2 regions of the Mesorhizobium sp. M0701 genome follow, and region 1 is predicted to be linked to the other one. Evidence: predicted binding sites of a transcription regulator. Region 1 holds the regulator's gene; the other holds the start of a gene.
What was found. Region 1 encodes LexA, which represses DNA repair genes until DNA is damaged. Its sites were predicted from a motif close to TGTTCNNNNTGTGTTCNG; they were not measured.
Positions count from the first base shown of each region.

Region 2: the regulator LexA is predicted to act here: its motif matches at 9,489-9,506, upstream of NKI24_RS11000 (ATP-dependent helicase).

Region 1 covers NZ_JAMYPO010000005.1:129,254-141,118, reverse strand. Annotated here, with positions in the region: gene secG (preprotein translocase subunit SecG) at 1-448, opposite strand, end outside; gene tpiA (triose-phosphate isomerase) at 612-1,379, opposite strand; gene NKI24_RS07265 (SurA N-terminal domain-containing protein) at 1,522-3,414, shown strand; gene trpD (anthranilate phosphoribosyltransferase) at 3,411-4,421, shown strand; gene trpC (indole-3-glycerol phosphate synthase TrpC) at 4,426-5,238, shown strand; gene moaC (cyclic pyranopterin monophosphate synthase MoaC) at 5,241-5,747, shown strand; gene NKI24_RS07245 (molybdopterin molybdotransferase MoeA) at 5,747-6,952, shown strand; gene NKI24_RS07240 (hormone-sensitive lipase) at 6,960-7,790, opposite strand; gene kynU (kynureninase) at 7,889-9,136, opposite strand; gene lexA (transcriptional repressor LexA) at 9,584-10,318, shown strand; gene NKI24_RS07225 (ComEC/Rec2 family competence protein) at 10,312-11,865, opposite strand, start outside.
Region 2 covers NZ_JAMYPO010000008.1:167,379-179,243, forward strand. Annotated here, with positions in the region: gene NKI24_RS10935 (FAD-binding oxidoreductase) at 1-1,059, opposite strand, end outside; gene NKI24_RS10940 (thioesterase family protein) at 1,179-1,664, shown strand; gene NKI24_RS10945 (hypothetical protein) at 1,812-2,009, shown strand; gene NKI24_RS10950 (hypothetical protein) at 2,187-2,417, shown strand; gene NKI24_RS10955 (hypothetical protein) at 2,528-3,016, shown strand; gene NKI24_RS10960 (hypothetical protein) at 3,052-3,288, shown strand; gene NKI24_RS10965 (hypothetical protein) at 3,418-3,621, opposite strand; gene NKI24_RS10970 (Lrp/AsnC family transcriptional regulator) at 3,728-4,207, opposite strand; gene NKI24_RS10975 (EamA family transporter) at 4,298-5,206, shown strand; gene NKI24_RS10980 (dienelactone hydrolase family protein) at 5,207-6,106, opposite strand; gene NKI24_RS10985 (hypothetical protein) at 6,382-6,531, shown strand; gene NKI24_RS10990 (hypothetical protein) at 6,541-6,972, shown strand; gene NKI24_RS10995 (glucose/quinate/shikimate family membrane-bound PQQ-dependent dehydrogenase) at 6,983-9,295, opposite strand; gene NKI24_RS11000 (ATP-dependent helicase) at 9,548-11,865, shown strand, end outside.

The DNA.
Region 1 (11,865 bases):
GGTTGGGGACCTGCGGCGTGGCCGGCGCGGTGGCGCCGTTTGTCGCTGGCGGCGTCGCCGGAGCGGTTGCCGGCGGCGTCGTTGCCGCGCCATTGCCGGACGGCGGGGTCGGCGCCGTGGTGCCTGAAGGCGGCGTCGGCGTCGTGGTTCCAGGCAATTGGTTGAGTACGCCCTTGCCTGCTCCGTCCGAGGTCGCCGGCACGCGATCGAGAATGTCGATCGGCTTCTCGCCATAGCGCGCAACGATCGACAGTGTCAGCGAGGTGACGAAGAAAGCGGCAGCCAGGATCGCCGTCGCCCGCGTCAGCGCATTGGCGGCGCCACGCGCGGTCATGAAGCCCGATCCGCCGCCGATGCCGAGGCCGCCGCCTTCGGAGCGCTGCAGCAGCACCACGCCGACAAGCGCGAGCACGACCATGAGGTGGACGACGATCAGTACGGTTTCCATAATTTACCCTGGCAAGGCCTTGTGCGGCCGCTGATTTGGAGGCGGCTCAATACAATGCTTTGACGGCATTTCCAAGCCCGTGGCCGGAATATGGGAAGCAATGCGTCCTTTGCAACGATTTCGACGTCGGCCGTCCGCTCAAATGCAGCAACCAGCCCTTGTATCAAGCGATGTTTCGATAGGCTTCCGCGATGCCGAGGAAGTCCGCCGCCTTTAGGCTGGCGCCGCCGACCAGCGCGCCATCGACATTCCTGACGCCGAGCAACTCGATGGCGTTGGACGGCTTGACCGAGCCGCCGTAGAGAATGCGCATCTTGGCCGCCGTATTGCCGAGCTTCCGTGCCAGTTCTTCGCGGATATGCGCATGTGCCTCGGCGACGTCGGCGGCGGTCGGGGTCAAGCCGGTCCCAATCGCCCATATTGGCTCATAGGCAATGACGGTATTGGAAGCCGTGGCGTTTGGCGGGACCGAGCCAGCGACCTGGCGCGACAGCACGTCGAGCGTGGCTCCTGCTTCTCGTTCGGCTCTTGTCTCACCAATGCAGATGATGGCCACCAGCCCGGCGCGCCATGCGGCGGAGGCCTTGGCCTGGACCAAGGCATCGTCCTCCTTGCGATCGGCGCGGCATTCGGAATGGCCGACGATGACATGGCTGGCACCTGCATCCTTCAGCATCTCGGCCGAAATGCAGCCGGTATAGGCGCCGCTTTCCTCGGTGTGGCAATCCTCTCCGCCGGCCCGCACCGGCGTGCGCGACAGAATCTCGGCGGCGTGCGCAAGCAAGGTCGCCGGCACGCAGACCACCGCTTCGGTCTCGGCGTCTAGCCCACTCATGAAGCCGTTGCCGATCATCCTGAGCTCGTTGAGCGAGGCGCTGGTGCCGTTCATTTTCCAATTGCCTGCGACGAGCGGGCGGATTCCAGTGGTCATGGGATTTGTTTCTCCGGGCAATTTCCAGCTGGCCCTCACTATCAAAATCAGGCCACAAAGCAATCGACAGTGGGCAGGAAGGGCGCTATTGCGCTTGTTTCAGACTCGGCGCATGCGAAATGCGCAAAAATCGGAAGTACTCATGCTTGGTATGTTGAGAAGCGCGGCGGGGACCTGGGTCGCTAAACTGCTGCTGTCATTGTTGGTGTTGAGCTTCGCCGTCTGGGGCATCTCGGGCCGCCTGATGGGCGGTCTTGCCGGCCATGATGCCGTGATCACGGCCGGAGGCACCAAGGTCTCGATCAACGAATACCGCCTCGCCTACGATCGCCAGCTCAGCGTCATGTCGCAGCAATTCGGCCAGCGCATCAGCCGTGAGCAAGCGACGGCGCTCGGCATCGACAACCAGGTGCTGGCGCAACTCGTGTCGGGCGCTGTCCTCGACGAGCAGGCCCGCAAGCTCGGACTCGGCCTGTCAAAGGACCGGCTCGCCGAACTGACGCGTGAAGACCCGGCGTTCAAAGGGCCTGCCGGAAGCTTCGACAGGAGGACCTTCGAGTACCTGCTTCGGCAGATCGGGATGCGGCCGGAAGACTATTTGAAGAACCGCGCCCAGGTCGCGGTCCGCCAGCAGATCGTCGAGGCGGTTTCGGACGGCCTCAAGGCCCCGGATACATTCTTCAAGGCGGTCGCGCTCTATCGCGGCGAAGATCGCACCATCGACTACCTGACCTTGCCGAAATCGCTTGTCGAGCCGGTAGAAGCGCCGCTCGACAGCGCGCTTTCGGCCTATTTCGAGGAAAACAAGAAAACCTACGCCGCGCCCGAATACCGCAAGTTCTCCTATGTCAGGCTCGAACCGGAAGACATCATGGATTTGAGCGCGGTGACCGACCAACAGGTCAGCGACGACTACAATAAGAACAAGGCGCGCTACACCACACCGGAGATGCGCACCATCGAGCAGCTTGTGTTCAAGACACCTGATGCCGCAAAGGCGGCGCTCGATTCGCTCGGGACCGGCGCGACCTTCGACAAGATCGTCGCTGCCGAAGGCAAGACGCCGGCCGACACGCTGCTCGGCACGCTGGCCAAGGACAAGATCGCCGACAAGGCGGTCGCCGATGCTGCCTTCAAACTAAACGTCAATGAGGTCAGCCCGGTCGTACAGGGCGCCTTTGGTCCCGTTCTGCTGCGCGTCACCGAGATCAAGCCCGAAGTGGTGAAGCCGCTGGCCGAAGTGTCCGAGCAGATACGCAAGGACCTGGCACTGGGCGAGGCAAGCCGCATCTTGCTGGACGTGCACGACAATTACGAGGATACGCGCGCCTCGGGCAGTTCGCTCGCCGAGGCAGCCGCCAAATTGAAGCTGAAGGTCGTCACCATCGATGCCATCGACCGCACCGGCCAACGGCCGGATGGAAGCATCGTCAAAGACCTGCCGGAATCGCCGGCACTCATCAAGGCGGTGTTCGAATCCGAACCCGGAACCGACAATGAAGGCCTCACCACCGCCGATAACGGCTTCGTCTTCTATGACGTGAGCGCGATCACGCCTGCCCGCGACCGCACATTGGACGAAGTCCACCAGAAGGTCGTGGCCGACTGGACCGCGGCGGAGACCACCAAACGGCTCACCGCAAAAGCACAGGAGCTCGAGAAGCGTCTCAAGGCTGGCGCCTCGCTTGAGGTGATCGCCGGTGAGCTCAAGCTCGAAAAGCAGACCAAGCGCGGCGTCAAGCGCGATGCGGACGACGTCGATTTCGGCAAGGAAGGCGCCGCCGCGATGTTCGGCGTCGGCGAAGGCGGCACCGGGCTGATCCCCTCACCTACGGGCGACGGACAGATCCTGTTCAAGGTTGCCGAGGTGTTCGAGCCTGCCGGGGCCGATGCCAGCTCTGTACCCGAGGACGCACAGAAGTCTTTCACCTCCGGCATGTCCGACGACCTGCTCGACCAGTTGGTGGCGCAGTTGCAGACGCAATATGACGTCCGCATCGATCAGGCGGCCGTAACCCAAGCCCTGGCCAGATGAGCGCGCTGAAGATCCACATCGCCAAGGTCGCCGCCGGCAGCGCTCTTTCCTTCGAGGAGGCGCGCGAGGCCTTCGACATCATCATGTCCGGCGATGCTACCCCCGGCCAGATCGGCGGCTTCCTGATGGCATTGCGCGTGCGCGGTGAGACCGTCAGCGAGATCGCCGGCGCCGTCGCCACCATGCGCGCCAAGATGCTGCGTGTCGAAGCTCCCGAGGGTGCCATCGACATTGTCGGCACCGGCGGCGACAATTCGCACAGCGTCAACATTTCGACCGCATCCGCTTTCGTCATCGCCGGCAGCGGCGTGCCCGTCGCCAAGCACGGCAATCGCGGGCTGTCCTCGCTGACCGGCGCCGCCGATGTGCTGATCGCATTGGGCGTCAAGATCGACATCCCTCCGGAGACGATCGGCCGCTGCATCCACGAGGCCGGCGTTGGCTTCATGTTCGCGCCGGCGCATCACCCGGCGATGAAGCATGTCGGCCCGACCCGGGTCGAGCTCGGAACCCGCACCATCTTCAACCTGCTGGGCCCGCTTTCCAATCCGGCGAGTGTCAGACGGCAGATGGTCGGCGTGTTCCTGCCCGAATGGATCATGCCGGTGGCAGAAACGTTGAAGGAACTTGGTGCCGACCATGCCTGGATCGTCCATGGCGACGGCTATGACGAGATCACCACCACCGGCGAGACACTTGTCGCCGAATTGGCCGGCGGCGAGATCCGCAGCTTTACGCTGACCCCGGAAGCCGTCGGACTGAAGCGGCACACCAAGGACGAGTTGCGCGGCGGCGACGCCGCCCACAACGCCCAGGCACTGCGCGACATGCTGGGCGGCGCCGCCGGCGCCTTTCGCGATACGGTGCTGATGAATGCCGGCGCCGGGCTGGTGGTGGCCGGCACAGCGACGACCCTCGCCGACGGCATGGTAACGGCGGCGCAGGCCATCGACAGCGGCCGCGCGCTGAAAGTGCTCGACAGGCTGATCGAGATTTCGAACGGTTAAAACCATGTCCGACATCCTGCGCAAGATCGAGGCTTACAAGCGCGACGAGATCGCGGCGGCCAAGGCACGCGTGTCATTGGCCGAGATCAAGGCACGGGCGACGGATGCCGACGCGCCGCGCGGCTTTCTTTCCGCCCTTGAAGCAAAGCGCAAATCCGACAGGTTCGCGCTGATTGCCGAAATCAAGAAGGCTAGCCCATCCAAAGGCCTGATCCGCGCCGATTTTGATCCGCCGGCGCTGGCCAGGGCCTATGCGAAGGGCGGTGCCGCCTGCCTTTCGGTGCTGACCGACGCACCCTCCTTCCAAGGCGCGCCCGAATTCCTCACCACTGCGCGCGCTGCCGTCGAACTGCCTGCCTTGCGCAAGGATTTCCTGTTCGACCCCTATCAGGTCTACGAGGCCCGGGCATGGGGCGCCGATGCCATCCTGATCATCATGGCCAGCGTCGACGACGCATTGGCAAGAGAACTCGAAGCGACAGCGTTCGGGCTCGGCATGGACGCGCTGGTCGAAGTGCATGACGAGGCTGAAATGGAACGCGCGCTGCAGCTGTCGTCGCGGCTGATCGGAATCAACAACCGCAATCTCCGGACCTTCGAAACCAGCCTGCAGACCTCGGAGCGGCTGGCAGCGAGGGTGCCGGCCGACCGCCATCTGGTCAGCGAGAGCGGTATCTTTTCGCACGACGATTGCCGCCGACTGGAGCAGAGCGGCATTGCGACTTTCCTGGTCGGCGAGAGCCTGATGCGCCAGCAGGACGTGGCCGCGGCAACGCGCCTGCTGTTGACGGGCAAGGCGCCGGCAGAGGCCGTTTGAGGATGGCGGCCACCCTCACCCATCTTGGCGCGCAGGGCGAAGCCAACATGGTCGATGTCGGCGACAAGGCTGTGACGGTGCGCACGGCAGTCGCAGAAGGCTTTGTCGCGATGCGGCCCGAGACGCTGGACATGATCCTCGCCGGCGACGCCAAGAAGGGCGACGTGCTGGGCACCGCGCGCATTGCCGGCATCATGGCGGCCAAGAAGACGCATGAACTGATCCCGCTTTGCCATCCGCTGCTGCTGACCAGGATATCTGTCGATATCGAGGCGGACGCCGCGCTGCCCGGCCTGAAGGTGACAGCATTGACCCGTGTCACCGGCAAGACCGGCGTTGAGATGGAGGCTCTGAGTGCCGTCTCGGTCGCTTGCCTGACCATCTACGACATGGCCAAGGCGGTCGACCGCGCCATGGTCATCTCCGGCATAAGGCTGGTTGAAAAGACCGGCGGCAAATCCGGCGACTACAAGATCACCGGAGACGGGGCCACCGAGGCAGGCCGATAATGGCGCTGGTCCCAGTTGCCGAGGCGCTCGAGCGCCTGCTGGACGGCGCAGCAGCGCTGCCGGGCGAACGCGTCGCACTGCTGGATGCCGCCGACCGCGTGCTGGCGGAGCCGGTTCTGGCGCTCCGCACCCAGCCGCCGTTCAACGCCTCCGCCATGGACGGCTATGCCGTGCGGGCGGCCGATATCGCGTCCGTACCGGCAAGGCTTTCGGTGGTCGGCATGGCGCCGGCGGGACGCGGCTTTGCCGGAACGGTGCAGCAGCGGCAGGCCGTGCGCATCTTTACCGGCGCGCCGCTTCCCGAAGGCGCCGACACTATCGTCATCCAGGAGAACGTCCGCGATCTCGGTGGCGGCAGCGTCGAAGTGACGGAACGGACGGTGCAGGGGCGCAACATCCGCCGCCTCGGGCTCGATTTCGCCAAGGGCGATGTCCTGCTGCCCAAAGGCCGCCTGCTCGACCCGGCGGCCTTGTCGCTGGCGGCATCGGCCAATCACCCCGAGGTGCGCGTGGTCAAACGGCCGCTGGTCGCCATCATCGCCACCGGCGACGAATTGCTGCCGCCGGGCAGCGATCTTGGCCCCGACCAGATCATCTCCTCCAATGCCTATGGTGTCGCCGCTGCCGCACAGTCGGTCGGTGCGCGCGCGCTCGACCTTGGCATCGCGCCGGACCGCAGGGAGGCGATCGCTGCGCTGGTTGAAAAGGCCGTGAAGGCTGGCGCGAACGTCATCGTCACGCTGGGCGGTGCCTCGGTCGGTGACCACGACTTCGTCCATGAGGTGCTGACCGGGCAAGGCATGACGCTCGATTTCTGGAAGATCGCCATGCGGCCGGGCAAGCCACTGATGTTCGGGCGGCTGGGAGACATTCGCTGCATCGGCCTGCCCGGCAATCCGGTGGCAAGCCTGGTCTGCACTCAGCTCTTCCTGAAGCCGCTGCTGGCGCGGCTCGGCGGCCGCGCCTTTCAGCAGGATATACGTCGGGCACGGCTCGGTGCCGCCATGCCGGCCAATGATCTCAGGCAAGATTATGTGCGGGCTGTTGTCATAGATGACGCCGGTACGCCCGTGGCGACGCCGTTCGGCATCCAGGACTCCTCGATGCTGAAAATGCTGGCCGATGCCAACGGGCTGATCGTTCGCGCGCCGTTCGCGCCTGCCGCGGCGGCGGGCTCCCCCTGCGACGTGCTGATGCTACGCTGAACCTGCCTCACTCCGAAATCAAGGTCCGGGTCAGCGGATGGTCTGGATCGGCCAAACCGTCGATGATGTTGAAATGATGCCGGTCAGGTTCGACCACCGAGCTGGTCGCGGAACCCAGGCCGATCCAGATGTTGGCCAGCAACGCGCTCTGACGCAGGAATTCGGCGCGCTCGCCGCCGCCGGCCCAGCAGGTCAGGCGGGCCTTGTCCATCGGGCGCAGCAGCACCGGACTTTCGGCCTGCGCCTCGGCCTCATCGATCGCCAGCGTCTCGTTCATGCCGGTGCGCATGATCGGGCGCAAATCGTGCACCCCCGAGATCGACACCACATGACGAACGCGCCGGACCACTTCGGTCGCCAGCGGCGTCGTCGCCGTAACCATCCGGCTAACAAGATGGCCGCCGGCCGAGTGCCCGGTCAGCATCAGCGGCCCTGCAACCGTCGCCGCCGCCTTGCCGATCGCCGCGCCGACCTCCTTGACGATGCCGCCAATGCGTATCTGCGGACAGAGCGTGTAGGACGGCATCGCCACCGCATAGCCGCGATCAACAGGGCCAGCGGCAAGATGCGACCAGAAATTCTTGTCGAATTCCATCCAGTAGCCGCCATGAACGAACACCACGAGTCCCTTAGGCTTGATGGCCGGCAGGAAAAGATCGAGCCGGTTGCGTGGATTGTCGCCATAGGCCATGTCGAGCCGCGCCCTGCCCTCGGTCGAAAGCACGTCGCGGAAAACCCGCGCGGGCTCGATCCAGGCCGCCGGCCAGCGATCGCTGCCGGCTATGTTGGCGCCGTTGGCATAGGCGTTGTCCCAATCGGCAATGTGACGTTCGAACACCCTGCGCCCTCCTCCCTGGCATATGGCCCTGCAGCGTAGCCGTAAGCATCGCGCGGCGCGTCGTCGCCAGCCTCACGATTCCAGCTCTCGCATCAATCTCAAGTGACAGCTGCTTTGATGGCGAAGCGCGCATCCTTCCACGCACCGGTGTGCAGGATGTCCTCAAGCACTTTGACGGCCTGCCAGACATCGGCATAGCCGACATAGAGCGGGGTGAAGCCGAAGCGCATGGTCGATGGCGCGCGAAAATCGCCGATCACGCCACGTTCGATCAGCGCGCGCATGACCTGGTAGCCATGCTCATGCATGAATGAAATCTGGCTGCCGCGTTTTTCCCCATCGCGCGTGCTTTCGAGCGTGAGCCCGTAAGTGCCGCACTTTGCCTCGACAAGCTCGATGAACAGATCCGCCAGCGCGATGCTCTTCTTGCGCACCGCCGTCATGTCGACATCGTTCCAGATGTCGAGCGCGCCCTTCAGCGTGCGCATCGACAGGACCGGCTGCGTGCCGCACAGAAACCGGCGGATGCCGGTGCCGGCCGCATAGCCTGGCTCGAAGGCGAAGGGCCGTGCATGGCCCCACCAGCCGGTGAGCGGCTGCTGGATGTCGGAAAGATGCCGCTCAGCCGCATAGATGAAGGCAGGCGCGCCCGGGCCGCCATTCAGATATTTGTAGGTGCAGCCAACGGCAAAATCGGCGTTTGCCTTGTCGAGTTCGACTGGCATCGCGCCGGCGGTGTGGCAGAGATCCCAGACGATCATCGCCCCGGCTTCCTGAGCCCTGCGCGTCAGCGCCGGCATGTCGCGCAGTTCGCCCGACTTATAGTTGACGTGGTTGACCAGCACCACAGCGGTGCGTTCGTCGATCAGCTCTTCGATGGTCGGCGCGTCGACTCCCGAGAGGCGCAGCAGCGTATCTTTTCGCGTCGAAACCACACCCTCGGCCATGTAGAGGTCCGTCGGAAAACTATCGCCCTCGGCGACGATGACCTGCCGCTCCGGTCGCATGGCCATGGCGGCGTGCAGCAGCTTGTAGATATTGACCGATGTCGTGTCGCAGACCACTGTCTGGCCGGCCGCGGCCCCGATCAGGCGCCCGAGCTGGTCGCCAAGTTCAAGCGGCATGTTGAACCAGCCGGCCGTGTTCCATGCGCGGATGAGATCATGCGACCATTCTTCGGTCGCGGCCTTGTGCAGTTCATCGAAAGCGGCACGTGAAGCAGCTCCTAGCGAATTGCCGTCGAGATAGATCACTCCTTGCGGCAACACAAAGCGGTCGCGCATCGCGCGCAGCGGATCCGCGGCATCCATCGCCTTTATGGCCACGAGATCGGGAATTCCTGTCATGATTTGTCTGCTCCCCCAAGATCCAACGCAACGCCGGACACGCATCGACTGTTCTTCCATTACTTGGTTGCGCGCAGCAAGGCTCCACCGGCGAGAAGCAGCCTGACCAGGCGGTGGAAACCGGGACTTAACCCGAGGTTGGCGTTTTGAGTTCGTTTCGTTCACGGTGCATTGACCAAACCGCACAGTCGATACGGGTTCAATTCCGTGCCTTTTGCCGACCGACGGCCGATGCCAGTGCCGCCTTCTAGGAGGCCAGAAGGGCGCAAACGAAAGCAGAATCAAGGCGATGAGGCTCGCGGCGGTGAAAATGCGGTACGCCGGTAGGGGACGTCGTTTGTTTCCCGAGCCTTAACGCATTCATTAAACTTTAAACAGTTGCGGAACACAACTGGAACAGATAGTGTTTGTTCTGGGTTTGTTTTTCTGATTCTGTTGGGGGTCGCTATGCTGACACGCAAACAACACGAACTGCTTATGTTCATCCACGAAAGGTTGAAGGAAAGCGGTATCCCGCCTTCATTCGACGAGATGAAGGAAGCGCTCGACCTGGCTTCCAAATCCGGAATCCACCGGCTGATTACGGCGCTGGAGGAGCGCGGCTTCATTCGCCGTTTGCCCAACCGGGCCCGTGCGCTGGAGGTGCTACGCCTGCCTGACTCGATCGCCCCCGGCCTCAATGCGGCACGCAAGTTCTCGCCGAGTGTCATCCAGGGCAGTCTTGGGCAAGGCGCCCCTCGGCAAGGCAAGCCGACATCGTCGCGCGTGCCCGCAGCCGGAAATGACGACGATGTCGTCGCCGCCGTTTCGATCCCGGTGATGGGCCGCATCGCTGCCGGTGTGCCGATCGACGCCATCCAGCACCAGACGCATTCGATTTCGGTGCCGCCGGATATGATCATGGGCGGCGAGCATTATGCGCTTGAGGTCAAAGGCGATTCGATGATCGAGGCCGGCATTTTCGACGGCGACACGGTGATCATCCGCAATGCCGATACGGCGAGCCCCGGTGAGATCGTGGTGGCACTGGTCGACGAGGAGGAAGCGACGCTGAAGCGGTTCCGCCGCAAGGGCGCCTCGATCGCCCTGGAAGCCGCCAATCCGGCCTACGAGACGCGCATCTTCGGACCAGACAGGGTCAAGGTGCAGGGCAAGCTCGTCGGACTGATCCGCCGCTACTGAGCTCCGCCCTTGGCGCCGGCTTTGGGGTTGTCGGCCCGGCGGTATGGCGGCAGGCCCCGTGCCGCGCGTGAAAATTTCCGCTGCACGTGCCAGGGCCGGTATGATTTTTCGACGGCGAAGCGGATCTCGGCGCGTGTTGCCGCTTGTGGATCGAAATAGACGGCGGCACTTCCCGCGCGCGCCAGTTGCCGTTTGGTGACGACGAGGACCAGCCGGTCGTAGTAGCAGGGGTTATGGGCGGTGGCGTCGTCGATGACGATCAAGCTGGCAAAGGCGCAGGCTGGCCGCGCAGTATCGCGGTCCTTGGCTTGCGCGATGATCGCGCCGGATGGATGCCTGGCAAGGCAGAGGCCGTCCGTGCAAATGAACGGCATGCCCGGCGGTAGGTCGGCCGGATCGGCAATGTCGAATTGCGGGTCGTTCTTTCCAGGTGTTTCCGGCGCGACGATAGCCTCTGATGTGAGCGCGCGTTTCCAGTTGTCGATGGTGAACTCATTCGGGCGTGCCCGGTTGACCGCGAGTTCACCGCTGCCGATCGGCAGCGCGACCAGCCGTGCGTCCTCCGAGACCAATACGTCGGGTATGCGTGTCTGCGTTGTCGTCAGCAAGCCGGCGAGCGCAAAAGGAAGTGCCGCCAGCCGCAACCACGTCGTCGCCATGCTGGCAATGACGAGGGCGATCGTCACCAGAAGGACGGATCTCAGCGAAATCAGCCCGACCGCATCGATCGGCGAGCGCTCCGAGATCCACCCGGACAGGGCGATCATCGCCGTCAGCCCCTTGCCCATGACATAGAGAAAAGGGCCATCCGCACCGAACGGCATCGCCAGCGCGCTGAGAACGGCGAAGGGCATGACGACCAGTGACACGATGGGCATGATGGCCAGATTGGCGAACAGGCTGAGCGGCGCCACGCGCTGGAAATGCCATATGGCGAAAAGCGCCGTGGCGCTCCCTGCAATGATCGAGGTCATCGCCAGACCGCACATGCCCAGCAGGACCTTTCGAGTGGCAAAGCGTAGCGGCGACAGCCGCGGCGGCGGCATGGTGGCCCTGCCGGCGCGGTAATCGGACCAGCCTGCATAGGCGCCGACAAGGGCCGCCGTCGCGGCGAAGGACATCTGGAAACTCGGACCGACCACCTCGTGCGGCGACACCAGGATGACCGCGATGGCCGAGATCGCCAGGTTGCGCATGGTGAGCGCGGCCCGGTCGAACAGCACGGCGATAAGCATCACCGCCAGCATGATGAAGCTGCGTTCGGCCGCCACGACAATGCCGGAAAAGACGAGGTAGGCCGCAATCGAAAAAAGCGCGGCGGCCGCGGCATATTTCTTGACCGGCCGTCGCGATGAGAAATCGGGAAACAGCGCAAAGGCACCCCGCAGCAGCGCCATGATGGTGCCGGCGACCAACGCCATATGCAGCCCCGAGATGGAGATGATGTGGTAGATGCCGGTGCGCCGCATCGCTTCGTTGATCTCCTCGGGAATGCCGGCGCGCACGCCGACGATCAGCGCAGCAGCAATCTCGCCCTCGGCACCGCC
Region 2 (11,865 bases), on a different contig from region 1:
GCAGACATCGGTCGACAGGCCCTTGGCGCCCGGCCGCAGTGTCAGCGACGACCAGTAGGCATCGTGCCTGGCCTTCCACAATTTCGTTCGCTCTTCGGCGACGCTGGTCCACAGGAACGGACCGCCGCCATTTTCCTCGGCGATCATGCCGAAGGTCTCGGCCTGCTCGGCGACGCTGGCATCGCTGCCGTGGAATTCGACGAACAGGCAGGGACTCTCCGGATAGTCGAGCTTCGAATAGGTCTTCATCGCCCGCATCTGCAGTGCGTTGACCAATTCTATGCGCGCCACCGGAATGCCCATCTGGATGGTCGCGATCACCGCGTTGCACGCCGCCTCGAGGCTGGGGAACGGACAAACGCCGCCTGAAATCGCCTGCGGAATGCCCTGCAGCTTCAAGGTCAGCTGTGTGATGATGCCAAGCGTGCCTTCCGAACCGATCAGCAGCCGCGTCAGGTCATAGCCGGCCGAGCTTTTCTTGGCGCGCTTGCCGGTCGTCACTGCCTCGCCGTCGGCCATCACCGCCGTCAGCGACAGGACGTTCTCGCGCATCGTCCCGTAGCGCACGGCGTTGGTGCCCGACGCCCGCGTCGCCGCCATGCCGCCGAGCGAAGCGTTGGCGCCGGGGTCGATCGGAAAGAACAGGCCGGTGTCGCGCAGGTGCCGGTTCAGATCCTCGCGCGTCACGCCGGGCTCGACGGTGCAGTCGAGGTCCTGCGGATTGACCGCAATGATGCGGTTCATGCGTGACGTATCGAGTGAGATGCCGCCGCCCGGCGCATTGGTGTGGCCTTCCAGCGAAGAGCCGACGCCGAAGGCAATCACCGGCACGCGATGCGCCGCGCATGCGCGCACAATCTCCTGCACTTCCTCCGTCGTCTCGGCAAAGGCGACACCGTCCGGCGCCTGCGTCGGGATATAGGTCGTGGTGTGCGCGTGCTGGGCGCGAATCGCCTGGCCGGTCTGGAATCGCTCGCCGAGCCGCTGCTTGAGGATGCCGAGCACGGCGGCAATGCCTTCTTCGTTACGCTCGACCGGGTTGAGGTCGCTTAGAGCCATCGATTCCTCCGCGAATGGACCAGCGTCCACCCTTGTTCTGCATCTAGGGATGCGTAGTCTCACCAACCACGCTCTGTCCAGTCCACGCTCACCCCGGCATGACGAGAAGGAAGTTTCCGATGCCCATCCCCGCCCCTTTCGTCTCTCGCGCCATGGACATCGAGGAGGCCTGGATCGACTACAACGGCCATCTCAACATGGCCTATTACAACGTGCTTTTCGATCGTTGCTCCGACGAAGCATTCGAGATGATGGGGATGGGGCCGGACTATGTAAGGGAACGGCGGCTGACCATCTACACGGCGGAAGTCCATGTCTGCTACGTCCAGGAGTTGCATCTCGACCACAAGGTCACGGTCTCGTTCCAACTCCTCGACCATGACGAGAAGCGGCTGAGGGCCTATCAGGAAATCCGGCATCGCGACGGCTGGCTTGCCGCCACATCCGAAACGCTGTCGCTGCATGTCGACATGGCTGGCCCGAAGGTAGCGCCCTTCCCCGCCGACGTCCTGGCCAGGGTGGAAGCGATGCGCGCCGCCCATGCCGCCCTGCCGATGCCGGAGCGCGCCGGCCGTTCGATCGGTATTCGTCGTAAGCCGGCTTGAACCACGGTCCAACCGCCGTTAACCTTACCGAGGTTTTAACGTGAACAAGCCGAATTGAGACGTTGAACGACTCAGCGCGGCGTTGGAAAACCGTCCGCATCGAATTGCGATACGGGCGGCGGAGCAGCAGCGGTTCGGGGAACGTGCATGAAAACCGATATCAAGGTCGAGGCGGACAGGCTGGCGGCTGACCCACGCATCACCGACTATGATTTCTGGCGCTCGCTGAAGAACCTCAATAACGAGATCTTCCACATCGCCAACAACAACGAGCCGATCCCCTTCGCCATGATCCGCTGGCGCGCCATCCTGAAGCAGGCGCGGATGAAACGCGGGCATGCGTAGCACCGCTGTTGTGAAATAGCTCTCGGCTGCGCTGCCCCATCCGCACGCCGGCACCTCTCTCCAACGCCTTCCCGCGATGGTTACGGCGTCGGCGAATTGCATGATGCATCCAGGATATGCGATTCGACTTTTCAAGTAGAAGAGCGCATCAATGGTCCCGCAACGTTGGGGGGGAACATGGCGCTTTACAAATACGGCATGCACCTAAAGCAGATCGACCACGCTAACTTTGACGCAGAACGAACCCCGGGCTTTATTTCCCCGGATTCAGCAATTTATCGCTGTGTTCATTGCGGGGATGAGATCGCTGCCAACAAAAATCAGCCACTTCCACCTCAAAACCATCATCAGCATAATCCGCCGGCCCCTATCCGGTGGAAATTGCTCGTCTGTGCGGTGCAAAAATAGACGTCAATCCGCCTTTACTTCCTCGAACATTTTCGGCCGTGCACGATGACGCTACGGTTACGCCGTCGGCGAATTTGCATGGTATGGCTGCTCGATTGACTGGGAGCGGGATGGAGCACGATACAAATCTTTGGACGACCATTATCCAAGTACTTCTGGGGGGCCTGCTCGCGCTTCTGGGCGTTGCTGCAGGGCCGGCGGTGACCCAATTGCTTAATGACCGCACTAGCCAAAAGGCAAAACGGACCCAAAAATACGAAGACCTGATTTCAGCTATCTACGACCATGACCATTGGCTTGCCCAACGCGTCCAAGCGGCATTCGAGGGCAGAGATATAGACAGCCAACCACCGATTCAGCGCGCTACTTTGTTGTGCTCGCTGCATTTCCCAGAACTGCTTCCGCACGTGCAAAACGTCGAGAATAAGGGACGCCCTTACCTCATGTGGATACTCGGCGTTCGCAGAAAGCGTCTAGTAAATGATCTTTCTGGCGCTTCGGACGGCATGCAGGATGCGTATAAGCCATACCAGTTGGCACTCGACCAGTTCCAGCGAGAAGCGTTTGGATTCGTTCAGCGAAACAAGAAGCTATTCTAATCCGAGACACCTCAAGAATCGAAAGAGCAAATGCAATGCCAAATGACTTTGCCGGGTTGACCAACGCGGAATTGGAACAAGCCCGTCAATCCCACCGAGAGATGCTTGACCGCATTCGGGACGCCATTGATAACTTCGACAAAGTGCCGCTGCCCACGAACCGTTTAGCTCGCGACAACCTTATTCAGAGCCACAACAAGCTGCGGGAAGCGACAGAAACGGCCCTCGTCGAGCTCGAAGAATTGGCGCGATTGCGAATCAGTGACGTTTAGCGTCAGTGGATGAATTGCGGATGCTGACTTCAGTGGGGCACGGCCTTGGCGCGGATTTTGTTGCTTTGGTTTATTGCACTTGTCACGTTGGCGGCCGTCGCTAACCCGCTAATCGCGGTTTACCTAGTCTCACAGGGACAATGGGCTGGTGCTGCCCTCTTTGCGTTCTTCAGCGTTGGTGCGATCGCGGTTGCGCGCAACGCATTCAAGGATCGAACCTGGAGGAACTGGTAGCCAGACCTTCTGCGTTGCTTGTGGCAATGCCAATGCGTCAGCTAATTCCTCTCCGCTCGGCTCCTGCGAGCTGAGCTTGTCGTACTCGTCGATCGCCACTTCCATATCCAGGCAGCGAAACGTCCTCGACCAAAGCATTGTCCGCAGCGTCAGAAAGGGTGTCGATCGGGCAACGCGGCTGTTGCCAACGCCCCGTTCTTGGACATCACAGCAGCCGCTTCACCGCCCCCAGCGGCGATCGCGGCATCACCGGCGACGACTGGATGATCGCCGTATTGGTCATCGCGAACGGAATGATCCGGTCGATCACCCGCTCGAGTTCGGCCACCGAGGCGACATGCGCCAGCGCGATGAAACAGTCTTCACCGGTGACCCGGTCGCATTGGGCGATTTCCGGTAGGTCGCGGATGATTTCGGCCACGACAGCCAGTTGCCCCGGCACCGGCCTGATCCGCAGCCATGCCGACAGCTTCATGCCGAGCGCGGCCGGATTGATACGCACCGTATAGGCCTCGATCACACCGCTTTCCTGCAGCCGCTTGATGCGCTCGGCAACGCTCGGCGCCGACAGGCCGACCGACCGCGCCAGTTCGGCGGTGCTGGTGCGCGCGTCCTTTTCCAGCAGGCGCAGGATTTTCAGGTCCGCCGGATCCAGATCGCTATTTTCATTTCGAAGGCGTTTCAGCGGAATACTCCTTGCTTTCAGAAAGGAAATGGCCGCAACGCCCGGCCATCATCCATATCAATGGCAAAAATCGCCTGCGATACTGATCCCATGCAAGATCGGACGCAAGCCCCAGCAGCAAGTCCGGCACTCGCCGGCCCCGCCTTTGCCTTGGCAAACGCGGTCCCGCCGCATCTCTGGTTCGGCGTCAGCGCCGTGTTCCACTATCTCGGACCGGCCTTCGCGGTGCTGCTGTTCCCGCATGTCGGCGTGCTGGGCATGGCTTGGCTGCGCATCGCCACCGCGGCACTCGTCTTTGCCCCATTGACCCGGCCATGGGCGGTCTTCGCCCGCGCCGATCGCTCGACGCGGTTGTTGCTTGTGGCTTTCGGCGTCTGCCTTGGGGTGATGAATTGCTCGTTTTACCTGGCGCTCGACCGGCTGCCGATCTCGCTGGTGGCGGCGATCGAATTCGTCGGCACCATCGGCGTTGCGCTTGTTGGCCTCAGAAGCCCGCGCAATCTCGCCGCCCTCGCAATCGCTGTCGCCGGCACCCTGTTGCTGATCGACGTCAAATGGTCGAGCGATCCCGTCGGCCTGTTCTGGGCCTTCCTCAACGGCACGCTGTTCGTTAGCTACATCGTGCTCGGCCACCGCGTCGCGCGCGGCGGCGCCGGCGATGGCATCGCCGGGCTGGGTGCCGCCATGGCGGTCGCCCTTCTCGTCGTTCTGCCGATCGGTTTCGCCGATGCTCTGCCGGCTTTCTCGGCGCCGCCGCTGCTGCTTGCGGGGGTCGGCGTCGGCATCTGCTCGTCGGTCATTCCCTATATTTGCGACCAGCTTGCCATGTCGCGGCTACCGCGCTCCAGCTTCGCGCTGATGCTGTCTTTGCTGCCGGTCACCGCGACGTTGATCGGCGTCATTGTGCTGCGGCAGGTGCCGAGCCTCACCGACTGCATCGGCATCGCGCTGGTGGTGGCCGGCGTCGCCCTTCACAAACCGGCGCCGGCGCCCACCTGATCAGGCCAGCTTCTCCTTGAGGAAAGCGATCGTCCGGCCCCAGGCGAGGTCGGCCGCCTTCTTGTCATAGCGGGCCGCCGACGTGTCGTTATTGAAGGCATGGTTGGCGCCTTCATAGACATAGACCGAGTATTCGACATGAGCCGCGTCGAGTGCCTTCTTGAAGGCATCGATACCGGCATTGGTGCGGGTGTCGAGCCCGGCATAATGCAGCATGAGCGCGGCCTTGATCTTCGGCACGTCCTCGGCCTTTGGCTGCATGCCGTAATAGGCGACGGCGGCGGCGAGGTCCGGCGCGTTGACGGCCAGCATGTTCACCGTGCCGCCGCCCCAGCAGAAGCCGACGGCGCCGACTTTGCCGTTGCCGTCCTTGTAGCCTTTGAGGTAGGCGACCGTTGCCACGGCATTGGCGGCGACCTGTGCTGGATCGAGCTGGGAAAACAGGTCACGTGCCCTGTTTTCATCGTCCGGCGTGCCGCCGAGCGGTGTCATGAAGTCCGGCGCAAGCGCCACGAACCCTTCCAGCGCAACGCGCCGCGCCACATCGCGAATATGCGGGTTGAGACCTCTGTTCTCGTGCACCACGATGACGGTGCCAAGCTTGCCGGTCTGGTCCGCCGGCTTGACCAGATAGCCCTTCATCTCGCCGGCGCTGCCGGGATAGCTGATGTCCTCGCCTTTCACCCGCGGATCGTCTTCCGCCACGATTGCCGCCTGGGCCGAGTTCGCCGCCAGCAGCGGCGCGATCGCGGCAGCTGCCGCACCCGATCCGGCAAGCCTGGTCAATTGCTCCATGAAGCGCCGCCGGTCGAGCGTCAGATGCGTGTATTCGTCATAGGCGTCGATCATCGCCTGGGTAATGACAGGCTCGGCGGCAGTGGGTTCGGCAGGTGTTGTCATGGCGCGCTCCTCGTCGGCGCCCCCCGCGGCAACATAGAGCCGAAGCTTGCCTGGTCCAGTCACGGCTGAGTGAGGCTGCCATAAGTCCCTGCGCGAGGGCCGTGATGCCGCTAGCCCCACTGTCGTTAAATTTTGGTCCTTTGTGGCAATGCTAAATGCACGCACCACGATGTAAAAAGAAGTTACCGGGCTATGCCTCACTCGGGCCATTTGGCGAACGACAATGGCCATTTGGCGGGAAAAGAATGCCTGATTGACGACGAAGGAACACGCCCATGACCTTTCCCTCCCCGCTTCTGGCAAGTGGGTTCGCCCTCGCCGCTTTGGCTTTGCTGGCGCTGCGGTTCACTGCCTTCACCGCCTTCAAACGATCGTTGATCAAGATCCGCGCCAACCGGCACCCGCCCGCAAACACCAAAGCCTGAGGAAAGGTCATGGACGTTCAGGACATCATCAACACCGTCTCCCAGAAATCCGGTCTCAACCAGGCTTTGACGGAAAAGGTCGCCGGCACGATTTTCTCGGTGCTCGAACACGAGGCGGAAGGCACGACTCTGTCCAGCTTCTTTGCCAAAATCCCGGGAGCCGACGCCCTGGCCAAGCAATATGATGTCATGGCTCCCGGCGCGGCTTCCGGTGGTGGCCTCCTGTCCTCGCTGGAGGGCGCGCTCGGCGGCGCTCTCGGCGAAAAGACCGGCGCGCTGATCAACGGCGTCGCCATACTCAAGGCATCAGGCCTCACGCTCGCACAGATCAGCCAGGCCGGCACGATGCTGGTCCAGCAGGCCGAGACAGCCGCCGGCCCGCAGCTGACCAGTGAGGTACTTGCATCGGTACCCGACCTGAAAGGGCATCTCGGGCTCTGAAGGAACTTCTCTATTTCGGCAGCGTATAGGCCATCACATAGTCGCCCGGCTTGGTACCGACCGAGCCGTGGCCGCCGGCAACGATGACGACCAACTGGCGTCCGTCGGCTACCGTGTAGGTCATCGGTGTCGACTGCCCGCCCGCCGGCAGCCGCGCCTGCCAGAGCTGTTTGCCGGTCGTCAGGTCATAGGCGCGCACATAGTCGTCGACCGCCGCACCGAGGAAGGCGACGCCGCCGGCAGTGATCATCGGCCCGCCAATGCCGGGCACGCCGACCTTGAACGGCAGCGGCAATGGCGTCATATCGTAAACGGTGCCGTTGCGATGCTTGTAGACGATCTTGCCGGTCCGAAGGTCGGCGCCCGCCACATAGCCCCAGGGCGGCGCCTGGCAGGGAATGCCGAGCGGCGACAGGAACGGCTTCAATATCACTGCGTAAGGCGCACCGTCATTGCGATTCAGGCCTTGTTCGCTGCCCTTGGTGTCACCGGGCGGCGGCACGTCGGCGCGCGGCACCAGCTTGGAGATGAAGGCCAGGTATGTCGGCATGCCGAACATCACCTGCCGGACCGGATCGACTGCCACGCCGCCCCAGTTGAAGGTGCCGAAATTGCCGGGGTAGATCAGCGAGCCCTGCAGCGACGGCGGCGTATAGCGGCCCTCATAGCGCAACTTCCGGAGCTCGATCCGGCAGGCCAGCTGGTCGAACATGGTGATGCCCCACATGTCGGCGCCGGTCAGCGGTTTCGGACTGAAGCTCAGGTCTGAGACCGGCTGCGTCGGCGAGGTATGGTCGCCTTCGATCGCGCCGCCCGGCGCCGGCACTTCCTTGACCGGAACGATCGGCTCGCCGCTGCGCCGGTCGAGCACATAGAGGTCGCCCTGCTTGGTCGGCCCGACCAGCGCCGGCACCACGCCACTTTCCGTGGTGATGTCGACCAGCGTCGGCTGCGCCGGCACGTCCATGTCCCAGAGATCGTGGTGCACGGTCTGCCGCACCCAGCGCAATTGTCCGCTGTTGAGATCGAGCGCGGTGATCGACGAGGAGAATTTCTCGTCATTGGCGCTGCGCCCGGCGCCGAGCTGGTCCGGCGTCTTGTTGCCGAGCGGCACATAAAGCAGGCCGAGCTTCTCGTCGGCGCTTGCCGTCGACCACATGTTGGGCGAGTTGTTGGTGTAGGTCTGGCCCGGCGGCAGCGGCGTCGTCTGGTCCGGATTGCCGGAATCCCAATTCCACAACAGCGCGCCGGTGTCGGCATCGTAGGCACGGATGACCCCGGACGGCTCCTGCGTCGAATAATTGTCGTTGACCGCGCCGCCGACGATGATCTTGTTGGCGACGATCAGCGGCGCCGAGGTCGAATAATAATAGCCCGGCTTCGGATATGGCATGTTGGCGAGCAGGTTCAGCGTGCCGCCTTCGGCGAAAGTCGGGCAGACCTGGCCATTCGCCGCATCGAGCGCGATCAGCCGGGCGTCGGATGTCGGCAGGTAGATGCGTGTGGCACAGGGCTGGCCGGCGGCGACCTTGGCATCGGCATAATAGGACACGCCGCGGCAGGTCTGGTGCTGGCGGTCCTTGTTGAGCTTGACCTGCGGATCGAACCGCCATTTCTCCTTGCCGCTCGCGGCATCGATGGCGATGGCGAAATTATGCGGCGTGCAGATGTAGAGCGTGTCGGCGATTTTTAGCGGCGTCACCTGATAGGTCGTCTCGCCGATGTCGTCGGGCCCTTTCACGTCGCCGGTGCGGTAGGTCCAGGCCGGCTGCAGATTGGCAACGTTTTCAGCGGTGATCTGGTCGAGCGGCGAATAGCGCTGGCCATATTGCGTGCGACCGTAATAGTGCCATTCGCCAGCCGGCACGTTGCCGCCAAGATCGGCCGTCGGCGTCACCTTGTCGGTGTTGAGTTCACCCGCAATATCCTTTGGATCGGTCGTCATCGAATAGCCGGCGACGGCAAGCGATGCCAGCACGGCGAGGATAAGCGGCGCGCGTCCGTCGGGACCGGTAAGCCCGCGCCGCGCCCATGGCGTCAACAGCCATAGCGCGACAAGCACGATGATGCCGCCGCGCGGGCCGAGCTCCCACCAGTCGAAGCCAATCTCCCAGACCGCCCAGGCGAGCGTGCCGAGCACGATCGCCGCGTAGAGCCACAGCGCCGTGGATCTGCGCCTGTAGAGCAGCCAGGCCGCGACAAGGAAAGCTAGACCGACGATGACGTAGTACCAGCTGCCGCCCAGCGTCACGAGCCAGATGCCGCCGCCGCCAACCGCCAGGCCGATGAGGAAAAGGATCAGGGAGGTAATGACCACAGCCAAGACGGTGCTCCTTCGACTGGTGCGCTCCGCGACGCGTCCATGGGCAACCCGGCATTGCGCTCCTGCCCCCACGCAACTTTCTCCGGCCCGCTTCCCCTGTCAAGCAAGCTCGGCGTTTTACGGTGCCGACCCTCAGCAAGCCCGGCGTTTTGGTTAGCGGACCCATTCAGATTGTGAGTCTACCGACTGGACAGAGAACAAAACGGAGACACTTCTGGCCTTTCGCTGCCGAATCACTACATTCGGGGGGATATGTCCGGCTTTTCGGAAGACATGCCCTTTTTTGACGAACCGAACGCGCGGCCCGCGGCCCCGTCGGGCATTGCCGCGCGCGCCATGGCTGCCCGCAGCGGCCACAACAATGCGCCCGACTATCTCAAGGGGTTGAACCCCGAGCAGCGGCTGGCGGTTGAGACCACTGAAGGCCCGGTTCTGGTGTTGGCCGGCGCCGGCACCGGCAAGACGCGCGTCCTGACCACCCGCATCGCCCACATCCTTGCCACCGGCAAGGCTTTCCCGTCGCAGATCCTCGCCGTCACCTTCACCAACAAGGCGGCGCGCGAGATGAAGCAGCGCATCGGCCTGTTGATCGGCGAAGGCAATGTCGAGGGCATGCCGTGGCTCGGCACCTTCCACTCGATTGGAGTGAAGCTGCTGCGCAGACATGCCGAGCTGGCCGGGCTCAAATCCGACTTCACCATTCTCGACACGGACGACGTGGTGCGCCTGATCAAGCAGCTTATCCAGGCCGAAGGGCTGGACGACAAGCGCTGGCCGGCCAAGCAGTTCGCCCAGATGATCGACGGCTGGAAGAACAAGGGCCTCGGTCCCGCCGACATCCCCGAGGGCGATGCCCGTGCCTTCGCCAACGGCAAGGGCCGCGAGCTCTACAAGGCCTATCAGGAGCGGCTGAAAACGCTGAACGCTTGCGACTTCGGCGATCTCCTGTGCCATCCGATCCGCATCTTCCGCGCCAATCCGGACGTGCTGAAGGAATACCACAAGCGCTTCCGCTACATCCTCGTCGACGAATATCAGGACACCAACACCGCCCAGTACATGTGGCTGCGGCTCTTGGCGCAGCGGCCGCAATCCTCCCCCCTTGAGGGGGAGGTGCCCGCGAAGCGGGCGGAGGGGGTTGCCGCAGAAGGCACCGCTAGAGCGTCGAGCACTGCCGCCGGTAGGTCGAGCACTGCCGCACGGACCCCACCCGACCGCGCTTTGCCCGGCCACCCTCCCCTCAAGGGGGAGGGAAGCCCGCGCCTGTCCACCGTAAATATCTGCTGCGTCGGCGACGACGACCAGTCGATCTATGGCTGGCGCGGCGCCGAGGTCGACAACATCCTGCGCTTCGACAAGGATTTCCCCGGCGCCACCATCATCAGGCTGGAGCGCAACTACCGCTCGACCGCGCACATCCTCGGCACCGCCTCGCATCTCATCGCCCACAATGAGGGCCGCTTCGGCAAGACGTTGTTCACCGAAAAGATCGCCGAGGACGACGAGAAGGTGCATGTCCACGCCGCCTGGGATTCCGAGGAGGAGGCCCGCGCCGTCGGCGAGACGATCGAGGCCTACCAGCGCCAGAAGCACAATCTCAACGACATGGCGATTCTCGTCCGCGCCTCCTTCCAGATGCGCGAATTCGAGGATCGCTTCGTCACGCTCGGCCTCAATTACCGCGTCATCGGCGGCCCGCGCTTCTATGAGCGGCTCGAGATTCGCGATGCGCTGGCTTTCTTTCGCGTCGTCGCGCAAGGCGCCGACGACCTCGCCTTCGAGCGCATCGTCAACGTGCCGAAGCGCGGCCTTGGCGAGGCCACCATCCGCCAGATCCACGACACCGCACGCGCGCTGCGCATCCCGATGCTGGAGGCGGCGGCAAAACTTGCCGAAAGCGACGAGCTGAAGCCGAAGCCGCGCGCCGCGCTGCGCGAGGTCGCGGCCAATTTCGAGCGCTGGCAGAAGGCGCTGGAAACCACCCCGCACACCGAGCTCGCCGAGACCATTCTTGAGGAGAGCGGCTACACCGATATGTGGAAGAACGACCGCTCGGTCGAAGCACCGGGACGGTTGGAAAACCTGAAGGAACTGATCCGCTCCATGGAGGAGTATGAATCGCTGCGCTCCTTCCTCGAACATGTAGCACTCGTCATGGACGCCGAGCAGAATGCCGAGCTCGACGCGGTCAACATCATGACGCTGCATTCGGCCAAGGGCCTCGAATTCGAAACCGTGTTCCTGCCCGGCTGGGAAGAAGGGCTGTTCCCGCACCAGCGTTCCCTCGACGAGGGCGGCCGCTCAGGGCTGGAGGAGGAACGCCGCCTCGCCTACGTCGGGCTGACCCGCGCCAAGAAGAACCTGCACATCTGGTTCGTCTCCAACCGCCGCATCCACGGCCTCTGGCAATCGACCATCTCGTCACGCTTCATCGACGAGCTGCCGGAAGCCCATGTCGAAGTTTCCGAGAGCGGCAACTCCTACGGCGGCTACGGCAATGCCTATGGCGGCGGCTCGTTCGCCTCCGGTCGTGGAGGCCAAGGTGCAGGCAGGCAGAACCCTTATGGGGC